2 regions of the Sulfitobacter sp. G21635-S1 genome follow, and region 1 is predicted to be linked to the other one. Evidence: riboswitches for the same ligand, from Rfam matches in the RefSeq annotation. Region 1 holds a riboswitch; the other holds the start of a gene.
The links. A riboswitch is a leader RNA that binds a small molecule or an ion and turns the genes downstream of it on or off. The one in region 1 is predicted to bind cobalamin.

Region 1 (5,986 bases):
GGCGTCTATCCGAAAATCCTTGAGGATGAAAAACAGGGCGAAGCCGCGCGGGCACTGTTTGCCGACGCCAGGCAAATGCTGAAACGGATCATTGATGAAAAATGGTTCGGGCCGCGGGCAGTTGTCGGGTTCTGGCCCGCCAATGCACGGGGCGATGACATCCAGCTGTTCACCGACAGCTCCCGCAGCGGTGATCTGGCCAGATTGCACACGCTGCGCCAGCAACATGCCAAACGCCCCGGCCGCCCCAATGTGGCACTGGCCGATTTTGTCGCCCCCGATGGGACCGACGACTGGGTCGGCGGGTTTGTCGTGACCGCAGGTGCGCAGGAGGCCGAGATCGCCAAGCGGTTCGACAATGAAAACGACAATTATTCCGCGATCCTTGTCAAAGCACTGGCCGACCGCTTTGCCGAGGCCATGGCCGAGATGCTGCACCAGCGCGTGCGCCGCAGTTACTGGGCCTATGCCGCCGATGAAACCTTTGCGCCTGACGAACTGGTCGGCGAGCCCTATCAGGGCATCCGCCCCGCCCCGGGCTATCCCGCCCAGCCGGACCACACAGAGAAGCGGACCCTGTTCAGCCTGCTGGACGCCGAGGCCGCCACAGGTGTCACGCTGACGGAAAGCATGGCGATGTGGCCGGGTTCATCGGTGTCCGGCCTCTATATCGCGCATCCCGACAGCTATTATTTCGGCGTGTCCAAGATCGAACGGGATCAGGTCCAGGATTATGCCAGCCGCAAGAACATACCGTTCGACGAGGTTGAACGCTGGCTTGCGCCGATCCTGAACTATGTGCCTGCACAACGGGCCGTCATCGCGGCGGAATAGCCGCCGCTGACAGCTGTGAGGCAAAACCGGCTTTCGAGGCGCATCGCTGAACCGGATCACCGGCGCGCGAGCAAAGGAGATGTTTGTGCCTGGTACGGCCGGGCGACCTGCGAGCCCTTTCCGCTTTCCCCGCGCGCGGCATCAAGGCCGCAGGCCGCCCTGCGTCGAAGGTCCGGTTCGGGCCAGTTTCGCAGGGCGCGCGACAGCCGCGCGGCGCGTTCAGAAATCCCAATCGGCGTCTTCGGTCGCCTCGGCCTTGCCGATGACATAGGATGAGCCGGAGCCGGAAAAGAAATCGTGGTTCTCATCCGCATTGGGGCTGAGGGCCGCCATGATCGCCGGGTTCACCTTGCACAATTCCTCGGGGAACAGCGATTCGAAGCCGAGGTTCTGCAGCGCCTTGTTGGCGTTGTAGTGCAGAAAGCTCTTTACGTCTTCGGTCAGCCCCAGCGGGTCATAGAGCATCGCGGTATAGCGGGTCTCGATCTCGTAGAGGTCGAACATCAGCGCAAAGGCAAAGTCTTTCAACTCGGCCCGCTCCGCTTCGGTCAGCCGTTCCATGGCGCGCTGGAACTTGTAGCCGATGTAATAGCCATGCACCGCCTCGTCGCGGATGATCAGGCGGATCAGATCGGCGGTGTTGGTCAGCCTGGCGCGGCTGGACCAATGCATCGGCAGGTAAAAGCCGGAATAGAACAGGAAGCTTTCCAGAAACACGCTGGCCACCTTCTTGCGCAGCGGGTTCGATGTGGCGTCATATTCATCCAGGATCAGCCGCGATTTCTGCTGCAGCTGCGCATTCTCTTCCGACCAGCGGAATGCCTCGTCCACCTCGGCAGTGGAACATAAGGTCGAGAAGATGGAGGAATAGGACCGCGCATGGACCGCTTCCATGAAGGCGATATTGGTCAGAACCGCCTCTTCATGCGGTGTGACCGCATCGGCCATCAGCGCAGGTGCGCCGACGGTGTTCTGGATCGTGTCCAGCAGCGTCAAGCCAGTGAACACGCGGATTGTCAGGCGCTGTTCTTCCTCCGACAGCTGCGACCAGCTTTGGATGTCGTTCGACAGCGGCATCTTTTCCGGCAGCCAGAAGTTCACCGTCAGACGGTTCCAGATTTCCAGGTCCTTGTCGTCCTGCAAACGGTTCCAGTTGATCGCGCGCGGCACGGGGCGGGAATGGGTCAGATCTTTCATTTCGGTCCTCACAACGAGCAGGAGACGCAGCCCTGCACCTCGGTTCCTTCCAGCGCCAGTTGGCGAAGGCGGATGTAATAGATTGTCTTGATGCCTTTCTTCCAGGCGTAGATCTGGGCGCGGTTGATGTCGCGGGTGCTGGCGGTGTCCTTGAAGAACAGCGTCAGCGACAGGCCCTGATCCACATGCTGCGTCGCGGCGGCATAGGTGTCGATGATCGCCTCCGGCCCGATTTCATAGGCATCCCGGTAGTACTCAAGATTGTCATTGGTCATATAGGGCGCCGGGTAATAGACGCGGCCCAGCTTGCCCTCCTTGCGGATCTCGATCTTCGAGGTGATCGGGTGGATCGACGAGGTCGAATTGTTGATATAGCTGATCGACCCGGTCGGCGGCACGGCCTGAAGGTTGCGGTTGAACAACCCGTCCTTCATGACCTCTTCTTTCAGCGCGTTCCAGTCCTGACGGCTGGGCACCTCGATGCCGAACTGGTCGAACAGGGCCTTGACGCGCGCGGTTTCGGGCAGCCAGTCCCGTTCGACATAGGTATCGAAAAAACTGCCATCGGCGTATTTCGACGCTGCGAAACCGGCAAAGCTGCGGCCGCGTTCGCGCGCCAATGCGTTAGATGCGCGCAGACAGTGGAACAGCACCGTAGCGAAATAGATGTTGGTGAAATCCACGCCCTCGGCGCTGCCGTAGTGGATGTGCTCGCGCGCGAGGAAACCGTGCAGGTTCATCTGCCCGAGCCCGATGGCATGTCCTTCGTCGTTGCCCCGGCGCACGGAAGGCACCGAGTCGATGGCCGACAGTTCCGACACCGCGTTCAACGCCCGGATCGCCGCCTGCACCGTGCCCCCCAGATCGCCACCATCCATTGCCTTGGCGATGTTGAGCGACCCGAGGTTGCAGGAGATATCGGTGCCCAGATGCTTGTAGCTCAGATCGTCGTTGAACTCGGAGGCCTCGCTGACCTGGAGAATCTCGGAACACAGGTTCGACATGACGATGCGCCCCTTGACCGGGTTGGCGCGGTTCACCGTGTCTTCGAACATGATATAGGGATAGCCCGATTCAAACTGGATCTCGGCCAGCGTCTGGAAGAACGCCCGCGCGTTGATCTTTTTCTTTCGGATCCTGGGGTTGTCCACCATCTCGTGGTATTTCTCGGTCACCGAGATTTCCGAGAAAGGCACCTTGTAGACCCGTTCCACATCATGCGGCGAGAACAGGTACATATCCTCGTTCTTCTTGGCCAGGGTAAAGGTGATGTCGGGGATGACCACGCCCAGCGACAGGGTCTTGATCCGGATCTTTTCATCCGCATTCTCGCGCTTGGTGTCGAGGAAACGCAGGATATCGGGGTGGTGCGCGTTCAGATAGACGGCTCCGGCGCCCTGACGCGCGCCCAGCTGGTTGGCATAGGAAAAGCTGTCTTCCAGCAGTTTCATCACCGGGATCACCCCGGACGACTGGTTCTCGATCCCTTTGATCGGCGCACCATGTTCGCGCAGGTTGGTCAGCAGCAGGGCCACGCCGCCGCCGCGCTTGGACAATTGCAGGGCCGAATTGATGCCCCGCCCGATGCTTTCCATGTTGTCTTCCAGACGCAGCAGGAAACAGGAGATCAGCTCGCCCCTTTGCGCCTTGCCCGCGTTCAGGAAGGTCGGTGTTGCGGGCTGGAACCGGCCTGCGATGATCTCGTTCATCAGGCGCATCGCGTCGTCTTCGCTGCCGCGCGCCAGCGTCAGGGCGACCATCACCACGCGGTCTTCGAAGCGTTCGAGATAGCGTTTTCCATCGAGCGTTTTCAGCGTGTAGCTGGTGTAGTATTTGAACGCGCCCAGGAAGGTCGGAAAACGGAATTTCAGGGCAAAGGCTGCCGCCCAGATCCGGTGCAGGAAGCCGCGGTCATATTGCTTCAGCACGGCCTCTTCGTAAAAGCCTTCGCTGACCAGATAGTCCAGCTTTTCATCCAGCGAATGAAAGAACACCGTGTTCTGGTTCACATGCTGCAGGAAGTACTGCCGCGCCGCCATGCGGTCGGCGTCGAAACGGATATGCCCCTGATCGTCATAGAGGTTCAGCATCGCGTTCAGCGCGTGGTAGTCGAGCCCCTGCCATTCGGCAGGCACCGCTGCGGCCGGGGCGCTGTCGGTCAGTTCGCGGTCAAGAGTTGCGTTTTCCAAAATCTGTCCAATCCATCCAGGACACGGGCGACATCACCGTCGGTCCCCGCGAGTTCAAAGCGATACAGCACCGGCACGGCGCATTTTCTGGCGATCACATCGCCCGCCAGCGCATAGGTCGCGCCGAAGTTCCGGTTGCCCGAGGCGATGACCCCGCGCAACAGCGCACGGTTGCGCGCGATGTTGAGAAAGCGGATCACCGGTTTGGGAACCGCGCCGCGCCCCTGCCCGTCCGCAAAGGTCGGTGTGACCAGCACAAAGGGCGCGTCGGGAGCGGGCAGCGGCGCTTCGGGGTCCGGCGGAATACGCGCCGCCGCCAGACCGGTCCGGCCCACGAAACGATGCGTGTTCTGCGACCGGGACGAGAAATAGACCAGCCCGCCCATTGCCGCGCCCTCAGATCATCGCGCTGATCTTGTCGGGGCGGAATCCGGCCCAGTGATCATCGCCTGCCACCACGACGGGGGCCTGCCGATAGCCCAGGCCCTGCACCAGTGCCATTGCCGCGGCATCCTCGGTCAGGTCGATCAGCTGAAAATCAATGCCGCGCATCTCAAGCGCGCGGGTGGTTGCGGTGCATTGCACGCAGGCCGGTTTCGAATAGACTGTAATGGTCATTTGCCCTGTCCTCACTATGGTGTTGGCACGAAAGCAAGGGCACGGGATCGGGCGCCAGCGGCACCGGAACACGCGCCCCGGCCCTCCGCCGCGGTCGTCATCTATGGTGCTCCGGCAGGTCTCCTGACTCGCAGCTCGGGTGTCGCGACCCCCTTCCCGGTGCGGCATGCACCAGTGGTAACGGGACGTGACTCGCTGCTTACAGTTGCGGGGGCAGTGCCGGATTTTCACCAGCTTCCCTTTTCACCGGCAAGACGAGTCGCCGGCACCAAAGCAACTGCATATTGGGTGAACTTGAGGCAAACTGTCAATATATAGATGTCGGCCTTTTTACCTTCCCTTCCGGGAAAATGCGTTGCTGTCTTTTCCAAGAGTGTTTTGGTCGCAAATAAATCTTCATAAAACATGCGTCCGGCCTATCATGGCGGCACAAGGTGCGGGCTTCGGTCCGAGAATTGGGAAGCCGGCGAAAATCCGGCACTGCCCCCGCAACGGTAAGATCGTAATGCGGCGCATCAACGGCCACTGGGCAGGAGGAGCCCGGGAAGGCGTTGCGCCTCGGGCCCTCACGGGCTGCGATCAAGTCCGGAAACCAGCCTTGGTGAAGTTGTTCAACCGCGGGTGGCGGTCTTGGCACTGAATTGGCGCGCGGCACCTCCCAGAGGCTGCGGCCCATCGGTGTCTTGTGCTGTCATCTGCCCAAATCGATCCGCGGGGCGCGGCAGGAGACCAGAAAGATGACCCACCCACTCAGCGACCTGCTGGCACGGCGCCGCGCCGGCCATGCGCTGGAACAACCCTTCTACACCGATCCCGACGTCTTTCGCGCGGATATGGAAACGATTTTCTACCGCGACTGGCTGTTCGCCGTCCCTGCCTGCGAACTGACCAAAGCGGGCAGCTATGTCACCCATCAGGTCGGCAGCTACGGCGTGGTCATCGTGCGCGGTTCCGATGGCGTGATCCGCGCCTTTCACAATTCCTGCCGCCATCGCGGATCGGTCATCTGCAACAAGGCAAAGGGCGTGTCGCCCAACCTGGTCTGCCCCTATCACCAATGGACATACAGTCTGGACGGAAAGCTGTTGTGGGCCCGCGAAATGGGGCCTGATTTCGATCCGTCACAGCATGGGTTGAAGCCGGTCCAT
Region 2 (5,986 bases), on a different contig from region 1:
TCCGCCGAGCCCGCCCATCGCCACAATCCACAGCAGGTCCGTGCTGTCCTGCATTGGCGTGAAACCGCCCGTGGCCAGCGTCAGCACCAGCGCACCCAGGGTCGCGACGCCGGTGGAATACAGGTTGATCAGGGCTGTTGGCGGGCCGTCGTCCATCATCCGGGCGGTAACGGCGGTCAGCGCATAACAAAGCGCCGCGCCCAGCGGCAGCAGGGCCGCCAGCGAAAAGCTGTCCCGGCCCGGGCCCACGATCATCACCACCCCGGCAAAGCCGACCAGCACCGCGGCCCAGCGCACCAGCCCGACCTTTTCGCCCAGCAGGGGCACGGCGAGTGCGGTGACAAAGACTGCGTTGGAATAGGAGATGGTGGAGGCGGTGGCAAAGGTCAGGATGCCCAGCGACAGGTAAAAGAAATATTGCGCGAAGGTCAGGATCAGCCCGCGCAGCAGGGCCAGTTTCCATTGCCGCATGTGCAGGCTGCGTCCTTTGGCGTGCCAGTCCCGGGAAGTCCAGAGGACCAGAAGTGCCGGGATCAGCCCCACCAGGTTGCGGTAGGCAGAAAGTTCGGCGGCCCCGTAGCTGCCGGAGAGGTGTTTGATGATCAGCCCCATGCCATCGAACAACAGGATCGCAAACAGCGAATAGAGAATCGCGAGGGTGGTTCGGCTCACGCGGCGAAGGCTCCTGTCAGAGGGGGAGGGTTGTCCGCCTGTTATGGGCCGCAGGGCAGAGCAGGGCCAGAGGAAATTGAAACGTTATGGTCGGACGCGGGCAGGCCACCACCCGATCCGGGGCCGGAGTACCGGGGATTGCGCACCGGGGCCGGCATTTCCAGACAGCGCAAGGCGTTGCTGCGGGCAAGCGCATTCGGCGCATGAGTTGTCGTGAATGAGCCTTGCCTTGGCTGGGCCGAAGTGCAACATTGGGCTTGCTTGGTGTTCCCGTAAGCGCCCCTTTGGGTGTGGAACCGAACAGGGAATTCCGTAAGGGCCGCACAGCCTGAAACGGAAGCCGCCCCCGCGACTGTAAGCGGAGAGTCTGTGCCCAACGTGCCACTTGACCATTCGGTCGGGGAAGGCGGGCAAAGGCATCGACCCGTGAGCCAGGAGACCTGCCAGGCGTGAGAAACTTGAAACAGGTCGTCGGGTGTGACGGCAAGGAGAAGACCATGACTACAATGACTGCCAAGTCGCAGACCGCCAGCCGCTTTGTTCCCGCGATCTTTGCCGCCGTTCTGGGCCTTGCCCTGATCACGCTGACCGGGCACGTTCAGGCCGCCGCGTTGCATGATGCCGCGCATGATGTGCGCCATGCCACAGGTTTCCCCTGCCACTGACCCCTATGGGCCATCGGGATCAGGTCTGAGCCGCGTCAAAGCAGGCGGTGACCCCGTTCCCCCTGGTGAACAACGCAGCGCGTTCCGGTCAAAGACCTTTATCAGCTTGAGGCGCTGCCGATTTTCGGCGGCGTGTTTGCGTTGATTGGTATCGGTGCCGGCGCGTTGCCATGAAAGCAAGAGGATCTCGTTATGACTTCACGGTTTTTGGTTTCCGCCCTTTTTGCAGGGGCTTTGGCGGGTGCGATCATCGGCCTGCTGCAACTGGTATTTGTGCAGCCTGTGCTGCTGCATGCGGAGCTTTATGAAAGCGGGGAACTGGTCCATTTCGGCGCAGAGGCGGTCAGCGCCCATCCCGCCTTGCCCGGTTTCGACCTGATGCGCGACGGGTTGAGCGTGATTTTCACCATGCTGACCTATACCGGTTATGCGCTGATCCTGGTTGCGGCCATGAGCTTTGGCGAGGACCGCGGTGCGCGGATCGACGGGCGTTGGGGTATCCTGTGGGGCGTGGCCGGTTTCGTGGCCTTTCATCTGGCCCCCGGATTTACCCTTGCCCCGGAAGTGCCCGGTGTGGCTGCCGCCGATGTGGCTCTGCGGCAGGTCTGGTGGTTTGCGACGGCGATTGCGGCCTGTGTGGCGCTCTGGCTGCTGGCCTTTGGCCAGAACTGGGCGGCCTGGAGTGCGGCGGCGCTGTTGCTGGCCGCACCGCATCTGATCGGCGCGCCGGAGCCCGAGACCTTTACCGGTCCTGTCCCGACCGAGATCGGCGCGCTGTTCGCGGCGCGTGCGCTCGGCGTCGGTCTGGCGGCCTGGGTGTTGCTCGGGTGCTTTGCGGGCTATTTCTGGCAGCGCGAAGGGGAGCATGCCGCCCAGGCGGCGTGAGGGTGTGATGGGCAGAACGCTTGCGCTTTTCGTCATCGGCCTTGTCTTCGGAGGCGGTCTCGGCTTTGCCTTTGCGGCGGGCAACGGGATCACCTTTGACGGGCATGATCATGGGGATGCGGCCCAGCATGGCGGGATGGATCACGGGGGCATGACTGTCGGCGGGATGGATCATGCCAAGATGCACGAGACGCCGATTGCGGTCCCGGCGGATGCCGCGCCCGAGGTTCAGATCATGATCAGCCCGGACCCGATGGCGGGCTATAACCTGCATGTCATGGTCGAGAATTTCGAGTTTTCGCCGCAGAACGCCAGCCTGCCCCATCAACCGGGGCAGGGCCATGCGCATGTCTATGCGAACGGCGTCAAGCTGGCCCGGATCTATGGCCCCTGGATGCATCTGGATGGCCTGCCCAAAGGCCAGGTGGAGATCGAGGTAACGTTGAACAGCAACGATCATCATCCGCTGGAGGTGGAGGGCACGCCGGTAACGGCCCGGGCCGTGGTGGAGGTGGAATGACCGCAACGCTTTATGTCTGCACCACCTGCCGCGCGGGTGAGGTGCTGGAAGAGGATGCCCCCCGGCCCGGCGCGCTGCTGCACAGCGCATTGACCGAAGCGGGGGCACCTGACGCGGTCGAGATCGTCGGGGTGGCCTGTCTGTCCGCCTGTTCGCAGGGGGCAGCGGTGGCGCTGTCGGAGCCGGGCAAATGGACCTATGTCTATGGCCGTCTGACCCCGGCGGATGCCCCCGATATCCTGTCCGGTGCCGCCGCCTATGCCGCTAGTGCCGACGGGCTGGTGCCCTGGCGTGAGCGCCCCGTGATTTTCCGCAAGCAGAGCCTTGCGCGTGTTCCCCCCTTTACCCTGCCTTTGGAGGCTGCCGAATGAATGACCTGAGCAAAATTCCCGTGACCGTGATCACCGGGTTTCTGGGCGCTGGCAAAACCACGCTGATCCGCCATCTGATGACCAATTCGGGCGGGCGGCGGCTGGCTGTTCTGGTGAACGAATTCGGGACCGTGGGGGTGGATGGCGACATCCTGAAATCCTGTGCAATCCCCGATTGCCCGGCAGAGAACATCGTGGAACTGGCCAATGGCTGCATCTGCTGCACGGTGGCGGATGATTTCATCCCCACCATCGAGGCGCTGATGGCGCTGCCCACGCGACCCGATCACATCCTGATCGAAACCTCCGGTCTGGCGCTGCCGAAGCCGCTGCTCAAGGCTTTCGACTGGCCCGCGATCCGTTCGAAGATCACGGTGGACGGGGTGATTGCCCTGGCCGATGCCGAAGCTGTGGCTGCGGGTCGTTTCGCCCCTGACGAGGCGGCGGTGGATGCGCAGAGGCTGGCCGATGACAGCCTGGATCACGAGACCCCGCTGTCCGAGGTATTCGAGGATCAGATTGCCTGTGCGGATATCATCCTGATGTCCAAGGCCGATCTGGCCGGTGAGGAAGGGCTCGCCACGGCGCGCCGGATCATCGAGGCGGAAAGCCCCCGCCCGATCCGCATCCTGCCGATGACCGAAGGGGTGATCGACCCCAAGGTGGTGCTGGGCCTGAATGCCGCAGCCGAGGACGATCTGGCGGCCCGCCCGTCGCATCATGACGGGGCGGATGACCACGAGCATGATGATTTCGAGACCATTGTGGTGCCCATGCCCGAGGTCGAGGATGTGAACGCGCTGGTCGCGGCCATCGAAAGGCTGGCAACCGAACAGCACATCCTGCGGGTCAAGGGCTATGTTGCGGTGGCGGGCAAACCGATGCGCCTGCTGGTGCAGGCGGTGGGCGCACGGGTGCGGCAGCAGTTCGACCGCCCCTGGGGCGCGGATGCGCGGCAGGGCCACCTGGTGGTGATCGCGGAGCACGACCACATCGACACCGCTGCCATCCGGGGTGTTCTGGGGGCCTGACACCATGCACGTCGTCTTTCGCGAAAGCCACGGGCTGGAGGACAGCGAAACCCCGTTTGATCCGGGCCAGACGCCTGCGGATCTGGTGGTGCTTTCGTTCTCCGACAGTGACCTCGGCGCCTTCGCGGCGGGCTGGCACCGGGGTGGCGGGCCTGAAGGCAAGCTGCCCACGCTGCGGCTGTGCAATCTTGTGGCGCTGCGGCACCCGGCGTCGGTGGACAATTATGTCGAACAGACGCTGACCGGGGCCAGGGGCATCCTGATCCGGCTGATCGGGGGCGAGAACTACTGGCCCTATGGCATCATGCAGGTGCAGGATTTCGCCCGGCGCAACGACATCGCGCTGGCGGTGCTGCCCGCAGACGGGCGCGAGGACCCGACGCTGGACAGCTATTCGACGCTGCCGGTGTCGACCCTGCGGCGGTTGTCGCATCTCTGCGACGCGGGGGGTGCCGTGGCGGCGCAGGCGGCGCTGGCGCAGCTCGCGCTGGCCGCTGGGTTCTATGCGGGCCCGGTGCCAGGGAGCAAGACGGTGCCGGACTGCGGGATCTATGATCCGGAACAGGGCGTCATCCCCTTTGCCGATGTCACCGGCGATGTGGTCGCTGTCACCTTCTACCGCAGCTACCTGACTGCCGCCGACACCGCGCCGGTGGATGCGCTGATCATGGCGCTGCGTGACCGGGGGTTTACGGCTGTGGGTCTTTTCGTGCCCTCGCTGAAGTCCGAGACCGGGCGCGCCTTTCTGGATCAGACGCTGGCGCGGCTGGGCCCATGTGCCATCGTCAACGCCACGGCATTCTCCGGACGGGGGGAGGACGGCACAACGCCGCTGGATGGCCCCGGCTGCCCGGTGTTTCAGGTTGCGCTGTCGACGGCCCGTCAGAAGGAATGGGCCGAGGCCGAGCGGGGGTTGTCGCCTGCGGACCTTGCCATGCATGTGGTGCTGCCAGAGGTGGACGGGCGCATCTTTGCCGGGGTTGTCAGCTTCAAGGCGCCGGAAAAGAAGGACCCGCACCTGCAATTCTCGCGCTTTGCCCACCGGGCAAATGCCGAACGGATCCATGCGGTGGTGGACCGGGTGGCGGGCTGGCACCGGCTGGCGCGGACACCGGCAAGGGACCGCAAGCTGGCGCTGGTCTTGTCCACCTATCCGGGCCGTGAAGATCAGATCGCCCATGCGGTCGGGCTCGATGCCCTGGCCTCGACCGAGGATATGCTGCTGACCCTGGCCGATGCGGGCTATGGCGTGGAACCTGCCATCGGCTTTGGCAAGTCATTGAACCAGAACACGATTTCCTGGCCTGTCGATGGTGACATGTCATATTTGACATGTCTTCCCGACACGCTCTTGAAGGATCTGAACACCGCATGGGGGCCGGTGGAAGATGACCCGCTCTACCGGGACGGAGCGTTTCATTTTCCCGCGCAGCGCTGCGGAAACGCGCTGGTCGCGCTGCAGCCCGAGCGGGGCAGCATTGCGGCCCGCGATACGGATTATCACGATCTCGCCCGCATCCCGCGCCACTCCTACGTGGCCTTCTACCTCTGGCTGCGCGCCCAGGGCATCGATGCGCTGGTGCATATCGGCGCCCATGGCACGCTGGAATGGCTGCCGGGCAAGGCGGTGGCGCTGTCGGGGGACTGCTGGCCCGAAGTCCTGACCGGGCCGATGCCGGTGATCTACCCGTTCATCGTCAACGATCCCGGCGAGGCTGCGCAGGCCAAGCGGCGCATCGGGGCGGTGACCCTCGGCCACCTGCCGCCACCGATGAAGGAGAGCGAAACGCCGCAGGCGTTGTTGCAGCTTGAGCGACTGCTGGACGAATATTCCACCGCTGA

Region 2: linked by a shared signal. The riboswitch ahead of O4H53_RS20700 (CbtB domain-containing protein) and the one ahead of nrdH (glutaredoxin-like protein NrdH) in region 1 are both predicted to bind cobalamin.

What each region holds. Positions count from the first base shown of each region.
Region 1 covers NZ_JAPWGV010000004.1:177,700-183,685, forward strand. The annotation lists gene metH (methionine synthase) at 1-834, shown strand, start outside; gene nrdF (class 1b ribonucleoside-diphosphate reductase subunit beta) at 1,054-2,031, opposite strand; gene nrdE (class 1b ribonucleoside-diphosphate reductase subunit alpha) at 2,040-4,121, opposite strand; gene nrdI (class Ib ribonucleoside-diphosphate reductase assembly flavoprotein NrdI) at 4,190-4,606, opposite strand; gene nrdH (glutaredoxin-like protein NrdH) at 4,617-4,838, opposite strand; cobalamin riboswitch at 4,935-5,126, opposite strand; cobalamin riboswitch at 5,254-5,454, shown strand; gene O4H53_RS06685 (aromatic ring-hydroxylating oxygenase subunit alpha) at 5,576-5,986, shown strand, end outside.
Region 2 covers NZ_JAPWGV010000025.1:39,838-45,823, forward strand. The annotation lists gene O4H53_RS20695 (DMT family transporter) at 1-672, opposite strand, end outside; cobalamin riboswitch at 918-1,134, shown strand; gene O4H53_RS20700 (CbtB domain-containing protein) at 1,179-1,337, shown strand; gene O4H53_RS20705 (CbtA family protein) at 1,530-2,222, shown strand; gene O4H53_RS20710 (hypothetical protein) at 2,230-2,742, shown strand; gene O4H53_RS20715 (DUF1636 domain-containing protein) at 2,739-3,113, shown strand; gene cobW (cobalamin biosynthesis protein CobW) at 3,110-4,144, shown strand; gene cobN (cobaltochelatase subunit CobN) at 4,149-5,986, shown strand, end outside.